Regions from separate parts of the Paenibacillus sp. YYML68 genome, predicted to be linked through region 1. Evidence: riboswitches for the same ligand, from Rfam matches in the RefSeq annotation. Region 1 holds a riboswitch; each other region holds the start of a gene.
What was found. Region 1 has a riboswitch for cyclic di-AMP ahead of PAE68_RS04710 (stalk domain-containing protein). Riboswitches for the same ligand answer to the same signal wherever they lie in the genome.

Region 1 (4,226 bases):
CTGGACCAGTCGTGCCTACAGCTACACCCAGTGATTGGTGTGTGAGTGCATAGCCGGAAGCCTGATAACCTGCACCAGCTTCATGTCGGCTGAGGACGAAGGTCACATTTTCGTTTTCGAGCTCGAACAACAACGGACATACCGCTTTACCCGGTACGCCGAACACATGTGTAATTCCCCAACGATTGAAATGCTCTGCTAATAAAGCGGACACTTTCTTCTTCACTTTACATTCCTCCTTGGTGGTCGTACATATGCATCTTGGGGATTCGCGATGAACCGACAAAATATGAAGTTCCCCCGCCTAGATAAATGGTATTTCAGCACTACGTCTATATTATACTTCAGGAGTATGTCGAATAAGTTTATATGTTTTGTCGAATCCATATAAGATATTGTTGTAGTCGTGCATCGTTCGGCTTATATATGTATACATTGGAAATATTAAGGTGTTATTGCTTCTATATCCTGTATCTGAATACAACGGCTAGTCGGGTGGCATATTACACGCAAAAACAAGAAGGAGCCTGACATGAAAGCCGTTACGTATCAAGGGATTCAAAAAATAATGGTCAAGGACGTACAGGACCCGATGATCGAGAAGCGCGATGACCTAATCATTAGACTGACGAGCACGGCCATATGCGGCTCTGACCTGCACCTGTATCACGGGATGGTTCCCAATATGCCCAAGAACTTCGTTATAGGCCATGAGCCGATGGGCATTGTGGAGGAAGTCGGACCTGATGTTACCCATGTGAAAAAAGGTGATCGGGTCATTATTCCGTTCAATATTGCGTGCGGCCAATGCTTCTACTGCCAGCATCAGCAGGAGAGTCAATGCGATAATGCGAATCCGAACGGAGAGGTCGGTGCGTACTTCGGTTATTCGGATACGTTCGGTGGCTATGCTGGGGGGCAGGCTGAATACTTAAGAGTGCCATATGGCAACTTCGTGCCGTTCAAGGTTCCAGAGAGCTGTGAGCTTGAGGATGAGAAGCTGCTGTTCCTCTCTGACATTATTCCGACCGCCTACTGGGGAGTGGATAACGCAGGCGTCAAGCCGGGGGATACGGTTATTGTGCTCGGCTGTGGTCCTGTCGGTCTGCTGACACAGAAGTTCGCTTGGATGAAGGGGGCGAAGCGCGTCATCGCGGTCGATTACATCAACTATCGGCTGGAGCATGCGAAGCGCGTGAACGGGGTTGAGATTGTTAACTTCGAGAAGGAAGCGAACATCGGAAGCTACCTGAAGGAGCTAACAGGCGGCGGCGCCGAGGTCGTGATCGATTGTGTCGGGATGGATGGGAAGATGACGTTGGTGGAGAAGATCGAGACAGCGCTCATGCTTCAAGGCGGTTCGATGGGAGCGATCCAAATTGCGTCGCAGGCTGTGAGGAAGACCGGTACGATCCAGCTCATCGGCGTATATGGGCTGCGGTATAATGCGTTTCCGCTAGGAGACTTGTTCGCACGCAACATCGTATTGAAGATGGGCCAAGCTCCGGTCATTCACTACATGCCGCACTTGTATGAGCTTATCACGACGAACAAGCTGGACCCGACGGACATTATTACACATCGGGCGAGCTTGTCGGATGCGCCGCGGATGTATGAGCTTTTTGACGGGAAGAAGGATGGATGTATTAAGGTTGTATTGAAGCCGTGATAGGTACCTGGTCTAGCTAAAAAAGCAGGCTAGCTGTTATCAGCTAATCTGCTTCACTTCACTTAACAAGTTTAAGGAGCTAATACGTAAACCTTCACATCTTGAATGCCGAAGCGCCAAGCTTGATCTCTGGACTGTGGGACGAAGATGTCGACCTTGTTGCCCTTAATCGCACCACCGGTATCGGTAGCTGTACCGAACATGCCGCCGACCGGTAGCCCTTCATGCGTATAGCCTTCGATATATACTTGACTGCCGAGCGGAATGACAGACGGATCGACAGCGACGGTGCCTAGACTCAACGTGTTACCCATATAATCAAGCGCTGCATAACCGCCGTTCTCTAATGGAGTAGCGGTGTAAGCGGACGCCTTAGCTTTGATTACCTTCGTAAACGTGCGGTTATTGATTAGTGGTCGGTACCACGCCGGAGCGTAATAGCGTCCGTCTGTGCCAAGAATCGCGATTCGGTTCGTCGCATCCCATTGCGTCGTCGCTCCGAAGGTGTCGGAGATGAGTCGGAAAGGGACATAGACGCGTCCGTCGACGAGGCGCGGCGCACTCTCGACTTCGGTGGTCTGCTCGTTGACAGAGATGACCTTCTCGCCGGTTGTCAGCGTCAAGCTTGTCTCTTCGTTCTGAATGGTGACGGTTATTTGTTGACCGTCCATTTGCCATTCAAGGCTATAGCCGAGCTCGTCCACAATTGTACGTGCTGGCACCTGCAGCTTCGAATTGTCGACGACAACAGGCTTGGCGTCCTGGAATTGAACGAGCTTGTCGTTGATCTGTACTTTAATATCCGTCTGTACTGCTGCATAGGTGCCAGATGGTGAATATAGAGCAGCAGGCAGCACCAATAAAGCTGCGAGCAGCATTTTTTTCACAGAAGTATGCAATTGTATCCCTCCTATATAAGCCTCCGAGGTTAGTTGTCGGGTTCGGGAAGAGGATTTCCCTAGGCCGTCTTGTGCGCAAGGAAGATTCAAGCGCATGTCAACTGCCATTCACCCCAAGTAAAGAGTCCCCCGTACGAGCAGCATGAAGAAGCCTGTGCGATTCGGCTTAAATGAATTTATCATAAGCGTTCCTTATGAAGCAATACGCAAAAATATCCATGGGTTGAAAATGGAAATGATTATGCCCGTTTATGCTGAAAGACGTGCCTACCTTTACCTGTAATGGTACAATATATAGAAGCAGATCCGCGGAAGCTCGTGATGGATTAGCAGCATATTTCGCTCAACAGGTGCGGTGAGGAGGTCCAGGGGTGCCATTTACAGTCGATAGCTCGATCTTACTTTTCTCTACATTATTAATTGTGGGCGTCATCACCACGAAGTTCTCATCTCGGCTCGGCGTGCCGTCTCTTGTGTTCTTTATTGCAGTGGGCATGGTGCTGAGTAAGTTTATTTACTATGACAGCGCCTACCTGACGCAATTGTTCGGAATTGTGGCGTTGATCGTCATTTTGTTCGAAGGCGGACTTCAGACGAAATGGAGCAATGTGAAGCAGGTGATCGGTCCCTCAGCTACGCTAGCGACAGTGGGCGTGTTGATTACGACCGTCATTATCGGCGTGCTTGCCAAGTACATACTTGGATTGTCTTGGCTGGAAGGGCTGCTCTTCGGTGCAATCGTCGGGTCCACCGATGCCGCGGCAATATTCGCTGTCCTCGGGAACAAGAACATTCGTCCGAAGCTGACGGCGACGCTGGAGGCCGAGTCGGGAACGAATGACCCGATGGCGATCTTCTTGACCATCTCGCTGATCGAATTGATTCAGTACCCGGATGCCAGCTTGATGTCGCTCATCTGGGGCTTCGTGTGGCAGATGGGCTTAGGACTTGTGATGGGTGTACTCTTAGGTAAGTTATCTGTATGGATGATTAACAAAATTAATCTCGACTCGTCAGGGTTGTACCCGGTGCTGTCGATGGCGCTTGCCGTTCTGACCTACAGCGGAACAGCGATGCTCCAAGGAAGCGGCTTACTAGCCGTCTACGTGATGGCTGTTCTCGTCGGCAACTCGGATCTTACGTATCGGCACTCGATCTTCCGGTTTAACGAAGGCTTCGCTTGGATGATGCAGATTCTGATGTTCATATTACTGGGGCTGCTCGTGTTCCCGAATCAGCTGCTCTCCGTCATCTGGCAAGGGTTAGGCTTATCGATTCTACTGATGTTCGTAGCAAGGCCAATCGGCGTGTTCGCAAGTATGATCTTCACGAAATTCAGCCTCAAGGAGATCACGTTCATCTCTTGGGCGGGCTTGCGGGGAGCCGTACCGATTGTACTCGCCACCTATCCGATGATCGCAGGAATCGATAACAGCCAGCTGATCTTCAATGTCGTATTCTTCGTCGTTCTCACGTCGGCCTTGGTGCAAGGCTCAACAGTGTCATTATTAGCTGACAAGCTAGGACTATTAGGTGGTAAAAAAGCGACCGTTCCGCACACTCTGGAGCTCGTATCGATCGGAAGGACGAATGCGGAGATTATCGAGATCGATGTCGAGGAGAACTCTCCCGTCGAGGGTAAGCAGATCAGACATGCC
Region 2 (4,226 bases), 440 kb from region 1:
TCGTCCTCCCTCTCTTGCACCGATATCCGTCCGAGCTGTCCGGTACAGCCGTCAAGCTGTTCTGGATCGAGGGACAATTCCAGCTGATGAAGACCGACGTGCTGGAGCCGCTTGCGGGCTGGGCGATCGCCTTGCTGGCGCTTCGACTCGTGCTCCACCCGGTGCTGAACGCCGCCGTCTACTACTCGATGCATCGCGGGGACCTGAATGCAGGCTACCGATTCGTGGCGGGCATCCGCAAGCTGACGCTGCCGTACTTCTTCTATTATATCGTCCAGCTGACAGCAACCTTGTTGCCGCTTGTATGGCTGCTGCCGCTCGCAGCACGGGAATTCGACACCCATAGCTCCTATACGAGCCTAGGCGTTGCGTTGCTGCCATACGTCGCCGGCTACATGCTATACGCCCTGCTGATCAAGCTGATGACCATGTATCTCCAGATTGGAAAAGCAAGCGATCGTTCCGTGCTCTACTCGATCGTATTCTGCATCCGCTACCTGCCCGTCATCGCGATCACGGCGCTCGCGGTCCTCACTCTGGCGCTGCTCGTGACGGCGACCGCGATGACCTCGGCCTTCATCTGGGCCGGCTTCATCGCCCTGCTAGGCATTCAGGCATTCCGTCTCGCTCAAGCGTTCTTCGAGGTATGGGCTATCGGAGTCCAATATGCGCTGTGGCAGGAGAAGGCGTAAGTAGCTTCACCGTCGCGCCTGGCTCGACATAAACGAAGGGCTGTTCGGGCAAGCCGATAACCGGCTTCCTCCCGAACAGCCCTTCTTCGTGACGTGAGGCTCGTCCACGCCCAGCTAGAGACTACCCGATGACAGACTGGTCCTTCGCTAGAACGAACGCTTAGCTCCCGGCCTTCTCCAGCACAAGCCGCAGCTGTACATCAATGTTGTTCTGCGTCTCCATCAGCACGTTGTGAGGATTCTTCAATCCGAAATCCGCGAACGTCACAACCGTCTTGCCCTCCAGCTTCAGCTGACCGTTCTCAACAAGCGCATCGCTGTTGAACGTTACCTCCTTCTCGATCCCCTTCACGCTCAGTGTCCCCACCATCTGAAAGCTGACCTTCTCGCCTTCCGTCCAGCTCTGCGGCAAGCCGCTGAACGACTTCGCCTTGAAGACGGCGTTCGGGAACGAAGCGACATCGAAGTAATCCTTAGCCCGAACATGATCATCGCGATCCGCATTGCCCGAGTTGATCGACTTCATCGCAATCGAGCCCTCCGCCGTGGACTTCGCAGGCTCTGCCGCGTCCAGTGTCCAGCTGCCTACGACTTCCTTCGCAACAAAGTTTACGGTAGACTTCGACGTCGTGACGGAAAAGTACACCTCAGACGATGGAGCGACGTTCCACATGCCACTCATCGCCTCATTCGTGAGCTGCTGACCGGAGCTCGACTTGGCGGAAGCCGAAGCCGCAGCCGAGATGACCTCCTTGATCTCCACTTTATTGCCGGTGTAAGAATCGAAGGCAAGATAGCCTCCCGCAAGAGCAACAGATAGAACACTGGCGGATACGAGCAGCTTCACATGTTTCATGATTCCAATTCCCTCCATTAATATAGGTATGATATGTATCATTCACACTACGAGGTGTAGTATAAAATCAGCCCGCCGGTTCATCACCCTCATCACCGTGTTGAAAATCAATGACTCGTTCTGGTACTCGAGACACGTCTGTGCCTCGCGAATCGACAACGGCTAAGCCGCCTTCTATAAGATTTCGAGCACCTTCGCCTCCAGTGAGCCGAAGAAGCGGTTCAAGCCTTTCTCGTAAACTTTGAAATGATGTATTTTCATAGATGAATACCTCACACTACAGATTGTATTGAAACTACGTTTCGATGTCAAATACAGGAAAACGACAAGTGGACTGTATCAATTGGGAGTCTCTAGGCGCATGTCCTAGTACCTAAGTAGGCAGGTTTCACATTTATGCACTTAAGATGTGACGGTTTTGTGACACCGGCAGGATTTCGACAACGAAGCTCGAATACATGTACTTGCAACAAACTAACTAGAAAACTTTGCCGAATTTCTGTACGCAGAAAACGGGGGAACCATCTTGGGTGAATTGATCTCGCTTGACAGTGATCATAGGGAACCTTCAACCGAACCCTCAAGCTAACCTCGTAGGCACCGGAAGGGGAAACTTCTTAGTGAAGAAGCTTGTCGGTTTTGTATGCTCAGCAGTTATGTTTTGCACGATTTCGGTTGGAAGCGCATGGGCGGAAACTCCGCTAAGCGCAGCGGTTAACGACGGACTGGGCTCTCCTTATAAGTGGGCTGGTACGACGACGAAGGGCTTCGATTGCTCGGGCTACACCTCGTGGGTGTTCGCCAAGTTCAACATTCAGCTGCCGCATTCCTCCAAGAGCCAAGCCCAGCTCGGCACACACGTCGATAAGAACGACTTGCGTCCTGGCGACCTCGTCTTCTTCAACACAGACGGCCGCGGCATCTCGCATGTCGGTGTCTATGTAGGCGACGGTAAGTTCTATCACTCCGCTACGAATGAGGGTGTCGTCATCACGAAGCTGTCGGACAGCTACTACGTGAAGCGCTATGTGACCGCTCGCCGCATTCTGTCGGAGGAGCAGTACACACAGCTCATGACGGACCCAGCGACCCAATAAGCCGGCTCGTTCTGTCGCGATGCTATGAAGCACACTTGAATTTCGTATGATCTCGAAAGCTCTGACTTGGACTTGCCCCCGTTCCTTCGCCTTGTGCGAGGACAGGGCAGCTCCAGCGTCCGGAGCTTTCTTTCGTCTAGCGGACTCGCGGACGTCCTAAGAAAGGAGCACGGCCTCATGCTGCTATTCATTCACCGCAAAGACTTGCGCATCGACGACTTGCCCGCGTTCGATTATATACGTGCCGCCGCACAGCCTTCACTGCATGTGCTCATACTCGATCCGTTGCTGCTGCGCAACGGCCGTAGCGCCGAGCACAGCGGCGTCAACTTCCTGCAGCACGCCGCAAGGCTTACGCGTCTGTATCGCGAGGCCGGTGCGCAGCTGCATGTGCTGCACGGCGAGCCGAGCGCCGTGCTCCAGGGGCTCTTGGCCGCGCATCCGGACATCGACGAGCTCGTGCTGCACGAGGACGTCTCGCCCTATGCGCTGAAGCGCGACCGTGAGCTGCGCGCCGCGGCGGAGGCTCGCGGCGTGCGGGTCACCGCCTTCGAGGAGGCGAGCCTCGCCGACGTCCGTGAGTTCGCGCGCTGGTCCGGCCGCCAGCAGCCGTACAAGGTGTACACGCCATTCTACAAGCGATGGCGTGAATATGTGAGCGAGCGGGTGCGCCCCGCGTCGCACGTGACGGTGCGCGACCTCGCGACGGTCGCGCTCGCGGACGGGCTGGCGGAGCGCTATGCGCCGCCAGCCGAGCTGGCCGCGGCCCTCGCCGAGGGCGGGCCGCCTGTGCACAGCCGCGCCGCCTCAGCGGAGGCGCGGCCTGCGCTTGCGGGCGCGGCTGCGTCAGCGCCCGCGCAGGAGCCGGAGGAAGCGCTGGACCGCTTCCTCGAGGAGCGGCTGCCCGGCTATGCGGGCGAGCGCGATCGCTATGACCGCGACGGCACGAGCCGTCTCAGCCGCCATCTGAACGTCGGAGCGATCTCCATTCGCTCCGTATACGAGCGGCTGATCGCGAGCCCTCTCGCGGTCGAGCCTTGGCTGCGCCAGCTGGCTTGGCGCGACTTTTACCAATATCAGGCGAGGCTGGACCCACTCTTCTTCCGCTATGAGGAGACGGTCGACCTGTCGAAGCTGGACAGCGTCCACTTCCCCGCGTGGGCGGAGGCGCGCACTGGCATCCCGATTATCGACGCAGCGATGACCGAGCTGATCGAGACCGGCTGGATGCCGAACCGGCTGCGGATGATTACGGCCATGTTCCTGGCCAAAAATCTCGGCTGTCCGTTCCACTACGGCGAGCGCTACTTCCGCCTCAAGCTCAGCGATTACGATAACGTGCTGAACCGCGGCGGCTGGCTCTGGTGCGCCTCGCTCGGCTTCGACGCCGCGCCGTACTTCCGCATCATGAATCCAGTGACGCAGTCCCAGACGCACAACCCGACGGGCGCGTACATCCGCCGCTGGCGGCCAGAGCTTGCCCACCTGTCGGACCGGGACATTCATAAGCCGCAGCCGCATGCGATCGTCGATCTGAAGGCGTCCCGAGCGATAGCCATTGAGACCTATAAGCGATTGCTC
Region 3 (4,226 bases), 400 kb from region 1:
TGACGGCTCGATACCGATTCCGTGGAGCAGCTGCTCCAGCTCCGGCTTCGTTTCCTTCGTGAAGTACTTCGCGGAGAGATTGTTGTACAGTGTCTTGCGCCGCTGAACGAAGCTCGCCTGAATGACCTCGAAGAAGAATGCCTCATCATCGACCTCAACAGGGGGACGCTCCCGTACAGCCAGCTTGATGACCGCCGAATCAACATTCGGCTGCGGGATGAACACGGTGTGCGGCACGATCGTCACGACCTCAGGCACGCAGTAGTACTGAACCGCGATGCTAAGCGAGCCATACTCCTTGCCGCCAGGCTTCGCAGCCATCCGCTCGGCGACCTCCTTCTGAATCATGACGACGATGTTCTCGAGCGGCAGACGCTCCTCCAGCAGCTTCATCAGAATCGGCGTTGTGACGTAATACGGCAGGTTCGCCACTACGCTCACCTTCTCCAGCCCGTTGAAATGCTCGCGGAACAAAGCATGCAGATCGACATCCAGCACATCGCCATGGACGACCTGAGCGTGCGGATAAGGCGCAAGCGTCTCCTCTAGCAGCGGCAGCAGCCGCTGGTCGATCTCGACCGCGACGACCTTCGCCGCCCGCTTTGCCAGCTGCTGCGTTAAGGCGCCGATGCCCGGCCCGATCTCGAATGCGCCCTTCGACGGGTCGAGGTCGGCCGCACCGACGATTTTGTTCAATATATTAGGATCAATCAGGAAGTTCTGACCCAGACTCTTCTTCAGCGTCAGATCATGCCTCTGCAGCAGCTCCTTCGTCCGCTTCGGTGAGGCGATGTCCAAGACCTCGCCTTGGGCTGTTGCCGGTTGTATGTCCTCACGATTCATTGTGCCGCCCCCTCCTGGTCCGCATCGTACAGATCACGCGCCGCCGCTTCGAATTCCTCACGCGTAATCTGGAACATCCGGCACCGATTATAGAACTGCTTGCCGTTGCAATAGCCAATACCTAGCTTATTGCCTACGAGCAGGCGTCTAGAGGCCGCCTGCGGATGTACGATGAGACCGGCATCCATCAGATCCTCCCATTCGATTAGCGACTCGCTCGCCTGCGTATCCGTACGCACCTTCGACAGCGCCTCTCGAATGGACTCGACCGAGGCATTCTCGACGCCGATATCGCCCTTGCTGGTCGCCTCGCTCTGTGTCAGGAACGCGTGCTTCACGCCCGGCACCGCCTTGGCGATAATTTTGCGAATGCGCTCGCCCGCATGGTCCGGGTCCGTGAACACGATCACTCCCCGACGCTCCTGTGCAAGCCGTATGCGCCGAATCACGGCGTCATTAATGGCCGAGCCGCCCGTTTCGATCGTATCGGCCTCTACTGCCCGCTTGATCGCCGTCGTATCGTCCTTGCCCTCCACTACAATTAGCTCCTTGATCATCACGTCTTGCTTCCTTTCTGCATAAACAAGCAAAAGAAGAGGCCGCCTGAGGCACCTCTTCTTCACCTGCTGACTTTATATCTATAATGAATCTAGTCTTGCCCAATTGCAAGCTCCTAATTCGCCGACGGCTTCTTCGGGCCGATAATGTATACCGTGTAGCCACTCTTCGTACCGAAGCGGCTGGCATAGTTATGACTGTCGAAATAAACGTCGATCTTGTTTCCTTTCACGGCACTGCCCGTATCCTCCGCACGGCGGAAGCCGAGGCCTTCGATATATACCCACCAGCCGATCGGAATTACTTTAGGGTCTACTGCAATGGTACGACCTTCTGTCACTTTCGCACCTGATGAAGTTACGCCGTACTGCGGATGATTGACATCCTTGCCAGTCGACGCGGGTCCGGCTGAATAACCGGTTAAGGTAAAGTTCTTAATCACTTGCTTATAACCGAAGTTGATGCCATTCTTCATCACCTCATCCACATTGGGCGAGGAGCTTGACAAAGCAACGACCGGATTTTTCGTTCCGACCGCGACGATCCGCTGCTTGCTTTCCTGCTGAACCTTCTCTTCGACAACCTGCTCGGAGACGAGCACGCCGTCCTCATATACTTTCTCCAGCTGCTTAATAACGATGCCTTCCTGACCTTCCTGTACGACCTGTTCCTTGCCCTTGAGCAGCTTGGGCTCGTTCTTCTTAACGATGTCGAATGCGACCTTCTCCTCGACCTCGCCGAGCTCCTTCGTTACGCGCACGACCTGAACCGCTGCGTTCGCCGTAAGCTCCGCATCCTTCGCCGGCATTACCTTATCGTGCTCACCGAGCGTTACGTTCAAGTCCGCTAGCGCCTCTTCCACCGTTGTACCCGCTGTGTAGATCGTTCGGGTCTCTCCGTCAGCTGTAAGCTGTACAGGTGTCGTGCGTGTAATCGTAATCCGATCGCCCGATTGAATCGCCGCATCCAGCGAATGCGATAATCGATCGTGCTCACTGACCGTTATGCCTTGCTCATCCAGTATTCGTTGCAGCTCCCCTTGCCGGGTTTGGAACATAAGCTCCTGTCCGTCTACAACGACCGATACGCGCTTAATCGCGGTACCGTGCAACATCATCAAGAACATGAAAGCCATAGCGAATGAAAGTAGTGCAATTATCGTAATCATACGCAAGTTTTCATGCGCCCATCGCAGTGCGAAGGTCATGCTGGATGATCGTCTTTCATGGGGTTGCTCTAGTGATCCAGCTCCCACTTGTTCCGTCCTCCTTAAAGCCTCGCCATCGAGTGTTATGCATGATAAGATCTGACGCGACTTGGTAAATTGTTATGACTGTCATTACCAACGTTTGCTACTGACATCAGAGCCGACTTGCCTGCCTCGTTCACCCCCGCTTTGGAAGGATCACTTATGAGCATGCCCGCGCCGCCTCCCATGGAGGACAGCACAAAAAAAGTCAGCGGAGAAGAGGAACCTTCCCGTGACTTTTATACTCATTTGATCCAAATGAAAATAAAGCGCACGACAATGCGTTACCTCTCTCTAAACGCTTACGAGGTTAGCTGACGGATTCGGACTTGAGAGTCGCCCTACCCGGACCTCTTGAAGGCGTCCGAGATTCACCCCAATTGTTACAGCCCAGCCCGATTCGGCTTGAAGCTGCGGTTCCCCCGTTTCCCTTTCGGAAACTCAGCGATATTGGAAGCTTGGTAAATCGTATGAAGTTAATACTGAGTTTACGATGCGAGGGGTTTAATTGTAAAGTATACAAACACGCCGAAAAAGAATCATTTTCGTTCAATTTGGACCAAATTTCGAATTGAAATCGCAACCAACACACCTATTTCTCGCTCAAGCCTTCGATTATTGCTCATTATCTCGCATTCTCTTGTTTCGTGATAAAAAACAGTCGTCCTCATACCCTCATTTTTGAGTCATTTCACTCGTTTTGAGGTTAAATAACTTAGTGGCATTACGAGTTGTGATCTCCGCAAGCTCCTCCAATGAAAGCCCTTTAATCTCTGCCGCAGTCTCTGCAATGAGCCGAACATAGGACGATTCATTCCGCTTTCCACGATACGGATGTGGGGCTAAGTATGGAGCATCCGTCTCGATCAGCAGACGATCCAGAGGCACCTTCTCCAGCACCTCCTTGGGCTGCTTCGCATTCTTGAAGGTGACTGGCCCTCCGAACGAAATATAAAAATTGAGATCCAGACACTGCTTCGCCGTCTCCCAGCTGCCAGAGAAGCAGTGCATGACGCCACCGACCTCTGAAGCCTTCTCCTCACGGAGCGTCTCGACGACGTCATGATGTGCGTCACGATTATGGATAACAATCGGCAGCTTCACCTTGCGGGCAAGCCGAATCTGCTCCCGGAACACGCGGTCCTGAACATCCTTGGGCGACGTATCCCAGTAATAATCGAGTCCAATCTCGCCGATCGCTACGACCTTCTCGTGTGCGCACAGCGACTCGAGCCATTCCAGATCGCCATCCTTCATATTGATCGCATCGGTCGGATGCCAGCCGACCGTCGAGTAGATGAAATCGTACTGCTCCGCAAGCGCCAGCGAAGTCGGAATCGTCTCTCGATTGAATCCGACATTGATAATTCGACGAATTCCATTCTGTTGTGCACGCGCGATCACTTCTTGTCGGTCTTCATCGAATTGCTCCGCATTCAGATGAGCATGAGTGTCGATCAGCATCTTTAATACAACCCCTATTCCATTTCATATATGTAGCTATTGATCTTCGACAAGACCGAGCAGACGACGCGTGGCCTCATCCAATCGGGACGCATGCTTCAAGAGAAGGTCT
Region 4 (4,226 bases), 3.1 Mb from region 1:
AGGTCGACATCGGCCTCGTCGCCTCGCGCATCGACGATCCGCAGCTGAGCTCCGTACCGCTGTTCGACGACTCGCTGTGCCTCGTGCTGCCGTCCGGTCATCCGTATGCGGACCGCGAGGAGCTGACGATCGGCGACCTGCATGAGCTGCCGATGATTCTGTTCTCACGCGGGACATGGTACAGAGTGCTCATGGATGAGATGTTCATGCGCTACAGCGTACACCCCGACGTGAAGATGGAGATCGACTCCTTCGAGGCGATCGTACGTCTTGTCTCAACGTGCCAGACCGCTACACTGCTGCCCGAGTCATACGTGCGGCACCCGCTCGTCGACAACAACGAGCTGACCGTACGCTTCATCCCCGAGCTCGAGCAGACGAAGAGAACGACCTCCCTCTTATTCAAGAAGGAGGCCGCGATGGAGCCTGCGATTCAGCTATTTATCGATCTGGCAGTCAAGTATTACCGAGCTTAATGTCACCTATATGAATCGAATGAATGTTAACGAATAACCTCGTTCTCGAACAGCTCGATCTCATCGTTCGTGCCGATAATGACCATAATATCGCCTTCCTCGACCATGTCAGTAGCGGTCGGGGCGATGATGACGCCCTTCTTCTTGTTAATCGCCACGACGCTGCAGCCGTAGAGCGCTCGCGTATCGAGATCCTTAAGCGAGCGTCCATCAAGACAGCTCGGCACCGTCAGCTCGGCGATCGTATAATCCTTCGACAGCTCGATATAGTCGAGCAGGTTCGGGGAGACGAGCTGGTGAGCGACGCGGATGCCCATATCCCGCTCCGGGAAGATGACGCGGTCGGCGCCGATCTTCTGCAGCACCTTGCCGTGCAGCTCGGAGAGCGCCTTGCCGACGACATTTTTCACCCCGACATCCTTCAATAATATAGTAGTTAGAATGCTGGCCTGTATATCGTCGCCGATCGCCACGACCACACTGTCGAAGTTACGCAGGCCTAGCGATCGAATCACATCCTCATCTGTGGAATCAGCCGCGACGACGTGAGTGAGCACACTGCTCATCTCCTCGACGGCCTCCTCGTCCTTATCGATGCCGAGCACCTGGTAGCCTAGCTTGATGAGCTCCTTGGCAAGACTGGAGCCGAAGCGCCCCAGTCCGATGACGGCGTATTGACTGCGTTTCATCGCTGATATCCCCTATCCGATCGTTATTTTCCCTTCCGGGTATCGATACAATTCCTTCTCCGCCTTCGGTCCGAGCGCATAGGCGAGCGTCAAGGGACCAAGACGGCCGATGAACATCGTGAGTGCGATCATCACCTTGCCGACATCGCTCAGCATAGGCGTCAGCCCCATCGATAAGCCGACTGTGCCGAATGCGGACGTCACCTCGAACAGGATCATCAGGAAGTGACGATCCTCAGTCGTCGACAGCACCATCGTCACGAAGATGACGACGAACAAGGCAATCATCGTGATCGTAATCGCCTTCAGCAATCGATCCTTGCCGAGACGGTTATGGAAGAAGACGATGTCCTCCTTGCCTCGCACCATCGCAATAATCGCCCCGACCAACGTTGTGAACGTCGTCGTCTTAATGCCACCACCCGTCGAGCCGGGTGAAGCTCCGATGAACATGAGGAATATGATGAAAAATTGGGTCGCCTGACGCATCGCCGCAATGTCTAATGTATTGGCGCCTGCGGTGCGGGGGGTAACGGATTGGAAGATCGACGCTAATAGCTTACCATCCCAATCGAGCGCACCGAGCGTCCTCGCATTCGTGAACTCGAAGATGAAGATGACGACAGCTCCCACCGCGATCAGCACGCCGCTTGCCGTTAGCACGACCTTGGAATGCAGCGACAATCTGCGCAGCCGTCGGTAATCGAGCAGATCGGATAAGACGACGAAGCCGAGTCCGCCAAGTATGATGAGACAGATGGAGACGATATTGATCACATAATCGTCCGCGTAAGCGGTAATGCTGGCGAATGGACCTGTCACAAGTCCAAATAGATCGAAGCCCGCATTGTTGAAGAACGAGATCGCGTGAAATAGTCCGAAGCCGAGCGCCTGCAGCGGCTCCATGTCCATTGACCATCTCAAGGTGAAGACGACCGCCGCCGTGAGCTCAATCGTTAAGGAATAGATAATAACCTTGCGTATAAGCCGAACGATGCCTTCCATGCTGCCCTGATTCATCGCCTCTTGCAGAATGAGCCGTTCTTTGAGCGAGATGCGCTTCCTCAGCACGAAGGCGAACAGCGTCGACATCGTCATGAAGCCGAGTCCGCCGACTTGAATGAGCAGCACGATCACGATTTTACCGAACAGCGACCAATGCTGACCTGTGTCGACGACGACGAGGCCAGTTACGCACGTTGCCGACGTTGCGGTGAAGAACGCATCCAGGAACGGCGTGCCGTCCCCTGAGCTTGCGGCGATCGGCAGCGTAAGCAGCGTCGCACCGAGCAGAATGATCGCCGCGAACCCCAGCACCAAGATTTGCGGAGGGGTGAGCTCTATTTTTTTGGCTTGAAGCTTCATCCGGCACCTCTTCGGATTCATAATGGAACAGCAAAAAAGACACAGGGAACGAAACCCGGTGCCGTGCGTACAAGGTTCCTGTAACAAAAGCCTACGAGGTTAGCTGTCGGATTCGGATGTACAGGCACCCTATCTGTGCGCAGCTGCGTGGCTGGCACAAAATTCACCCCATCATTAGTGGTTCCCCCGTTTTCCATTGGAAATTCGGCTCAATATTTAATTAGGCAGCTGCTGCAAATTCATATGAGATGAATTATACGGCGGTTTCGAACGAAGTACAAAGCCATTTTAGAACGAAAAGAGAGGTAATTCGCAATAATACGACAGATGTAAGCGCTCCTATCTGGTCGGCGCGTCACTTTGCTTGTTTTTACCTGCGCTTGCTCATGTTATCATGACTCTATAGGGGAAGCATGGAAAAAGTTATAGCCGAATACAATAGGTCGATGAACAAAATAAGGACAAGGAGTGCGACTATGCCTGCCAAATTACAAGCCCGTCCCCCGCTGCTGCTCGCCGTGCTCGGAATCATCTTATATATCGGGCTTGCCTACCTGTCTCCGCTGCTGGAGCCGGAGGACCGTGCTCCCGAGAATGCTGTGCAGACACCGGCCATCTCGAAGCAGGAGGCGGCTGTGCTTGCCTCAGACTTCATTCGTCAGCGCTTCGAGCTGTCTGACACGGCCAAGGTGGAGACGCTGTTCCAGTCGCACACTGTACGCAGCGGCTACCTGCAGCATGCTGGCCTCGAGGAGGAATATGAGAAGAAGTACGGCGAGCAGTTCCCGATCGATTACTTCGAGGTTGAAATAACGGACGACGCACTGTCGCGCAATTATTATGTTGGGGTCAATTACACGACGAAGCACATATTCAGCTATAGCGCGTGGAAGGACGCTGCTGCGAAGTCAGGCGCACTGCCTGCCGCCTCAGAGGCTTCACCTGCGGCTGCAGGCGAGAAGGCGCTGCGAGATATGGGCTATGACCCAGCCGCCTTCACGCTACAGGACAGCGGCCGACCATCTGAGGACTACGGGCTCGTCTACGTCAGCCGTTCGATTGTCGTCGGCGAGGCTCCGCTTGAGCTGCACCTCGGCTACGAGAACGGCCGCATCACCTCGTTCCGCCCGGCGTTCCCGCCTCCTGATAGCTTCCTGACGTGGCAGGAGGCGCAGGACGAGCGCTCCGGACGAATGACACAGATCAGCCTGCTCGGGTCGCTGTTGCTGTCCTTGACTGCTCTCATCCTCGTTATTCGGCACAGACGGCACATCACGTTCTCACGCGGCTTGATGCTCACCCTAGTCTTCCTCGGCATCTATGTGATGAACAACTTCAACATGCTGCCTTCGTTCCGCACGATGCACAATACGGGGCCATCCGAGCCGAACGCGTTGCTGTACCTGTGGATCATGAACATCTATGTAACGCTGATGGCGCTATCGACCTACTTCGCGCTGCTTGCCGGACGGAAGCTGTGTCTGGATACCGAAGTGGAGCCGCTGCCGGCATGGAGAGACGAACAGTTCGGCGGCCAAGTGTACCTCGCGATGAAGGATGGTTATATCATCGGCCTGTTCATCCTTGGCGTGCAGCAGGCGCTCTTCTTCGCAGGCTCGTACAGCTTCGATATATGGGCAGTTTCTGACCCTGGCAGCTCCGTCTACAATATGCGCATTCCCGAGCTGTTCCCGCT

Region 2: another riboswitch for cyclic di-AMP. It lies ahead of PAE68_RS02590 (C40 family peptidase); the one in region 1 lies ahead of PAE68_RS04710 (stalk domain-containing protein).
Region 3: another riboswitch for cyclic di-AMP. It lies ahead of PAE68_RS02825 (3D domain-containing protein); the one in region 1 lies ahead of PAE68_RS04710 (stalk domain-containing protein).
Region 4: another riboswitch for cyclic di-AMP. It lies ahead of PAE68_RS18220 (TrkH family potassium uptake protein); the one in region 1 lies ahead of PAE68_RS04710 (stalk domain-containing protein).

Annotation. Positions count from the first base shown of each region.
Region 1 is NZ_BQYI01000001.1:1,038,019-1,042,244, forward strand. Features, by position in the region: gene PAE68_RS04700 (thiamine pyrophosphate-binding protein) at 1-226, opposite strand, end outside; gene PAE68_RS04705 (zinc-dependent alcohol dehydrogenase) at 533-1,669, shown strand; gene PAE68_RS04710 (stalk domain-containing protein) at 1,741-2,568, opposite strand; cyclic di-AMP (ydaO/yuaA leader) riboswitch at 2,572-2,745, opposite strand; gene PAE68_RS04715 (potassium/proton antiporter) at 2,940-4,226, shown strand, end outside.
Region 2 is NZ_BQYI01000001.1:594,456-598,681, reverse strand. Features, by position in the region: gene PAE68_RS02600 (hypothetical protein) at 1-692, shown strand, start outside; gene PAE68_RS02595 (YceI family protein) at 853-1,548, opposite strand; cyclic di-AMP (ydaO/yuaA leader) riboswitch at 2,028-2,163, shown strand; gene PAE68_RS02590 (C40 family peptidase) at 2,169-2,645, shown strand; gene PAE68_RS02585 (cryptochrome/photolyase family protein) at 2,823-4,226, shown strand, end outside.
Region 3 is NZ_BQYI01000001.1:640,039-644,264, reverse strand. Features, by position in the region: gene rsmA (16S rRNA (adenine(1518)-N(6)/adenine(1519)-N(6))-dimethyltransferase RsmA) at 1-843, opposite strand, end outside; gene rnmV (ribonuclease M5) at 840-1,400, opposite strand; gene PAE68_RS02825 (3D domain-containing protein) at 1,517-2,608, opposite strand; cyclic di-AMP (ydaO/yuaA leader) riboswitch at 2,934-3,107, opposite strand; gene PAE68_RS02820 (TatD family hydrolase) at 3,326-4,114, opposite strand; gene PAE68_RS02815 (HD domain-containing protein) at 4,151-4,226, opposite strand, start outside.
Region 4 is NZ_BQYI01000001.1:4,095,171-4,099,396, forward strand. Features, by position in the region: gene PAE68_RS18210 (LysR family transcriptional regulator) at 1-476, shown strand, start outside; gene PAE68_RS18215 (potassium channel family protein) at 503-1,165, opposite strand; gene PAE68_RS18220 (TrkH family potassium uptake protein) at 1,178-2,530, opposite strand; cyclic di-AMP (ydaO/yuaA leader) riboswitch at 2,604-2,750, opposite strand; gene PAE68_RS18225 (CPBP family intramembrane glutamic endopeptidase) at 3,007-4,226, shown strand, end outside.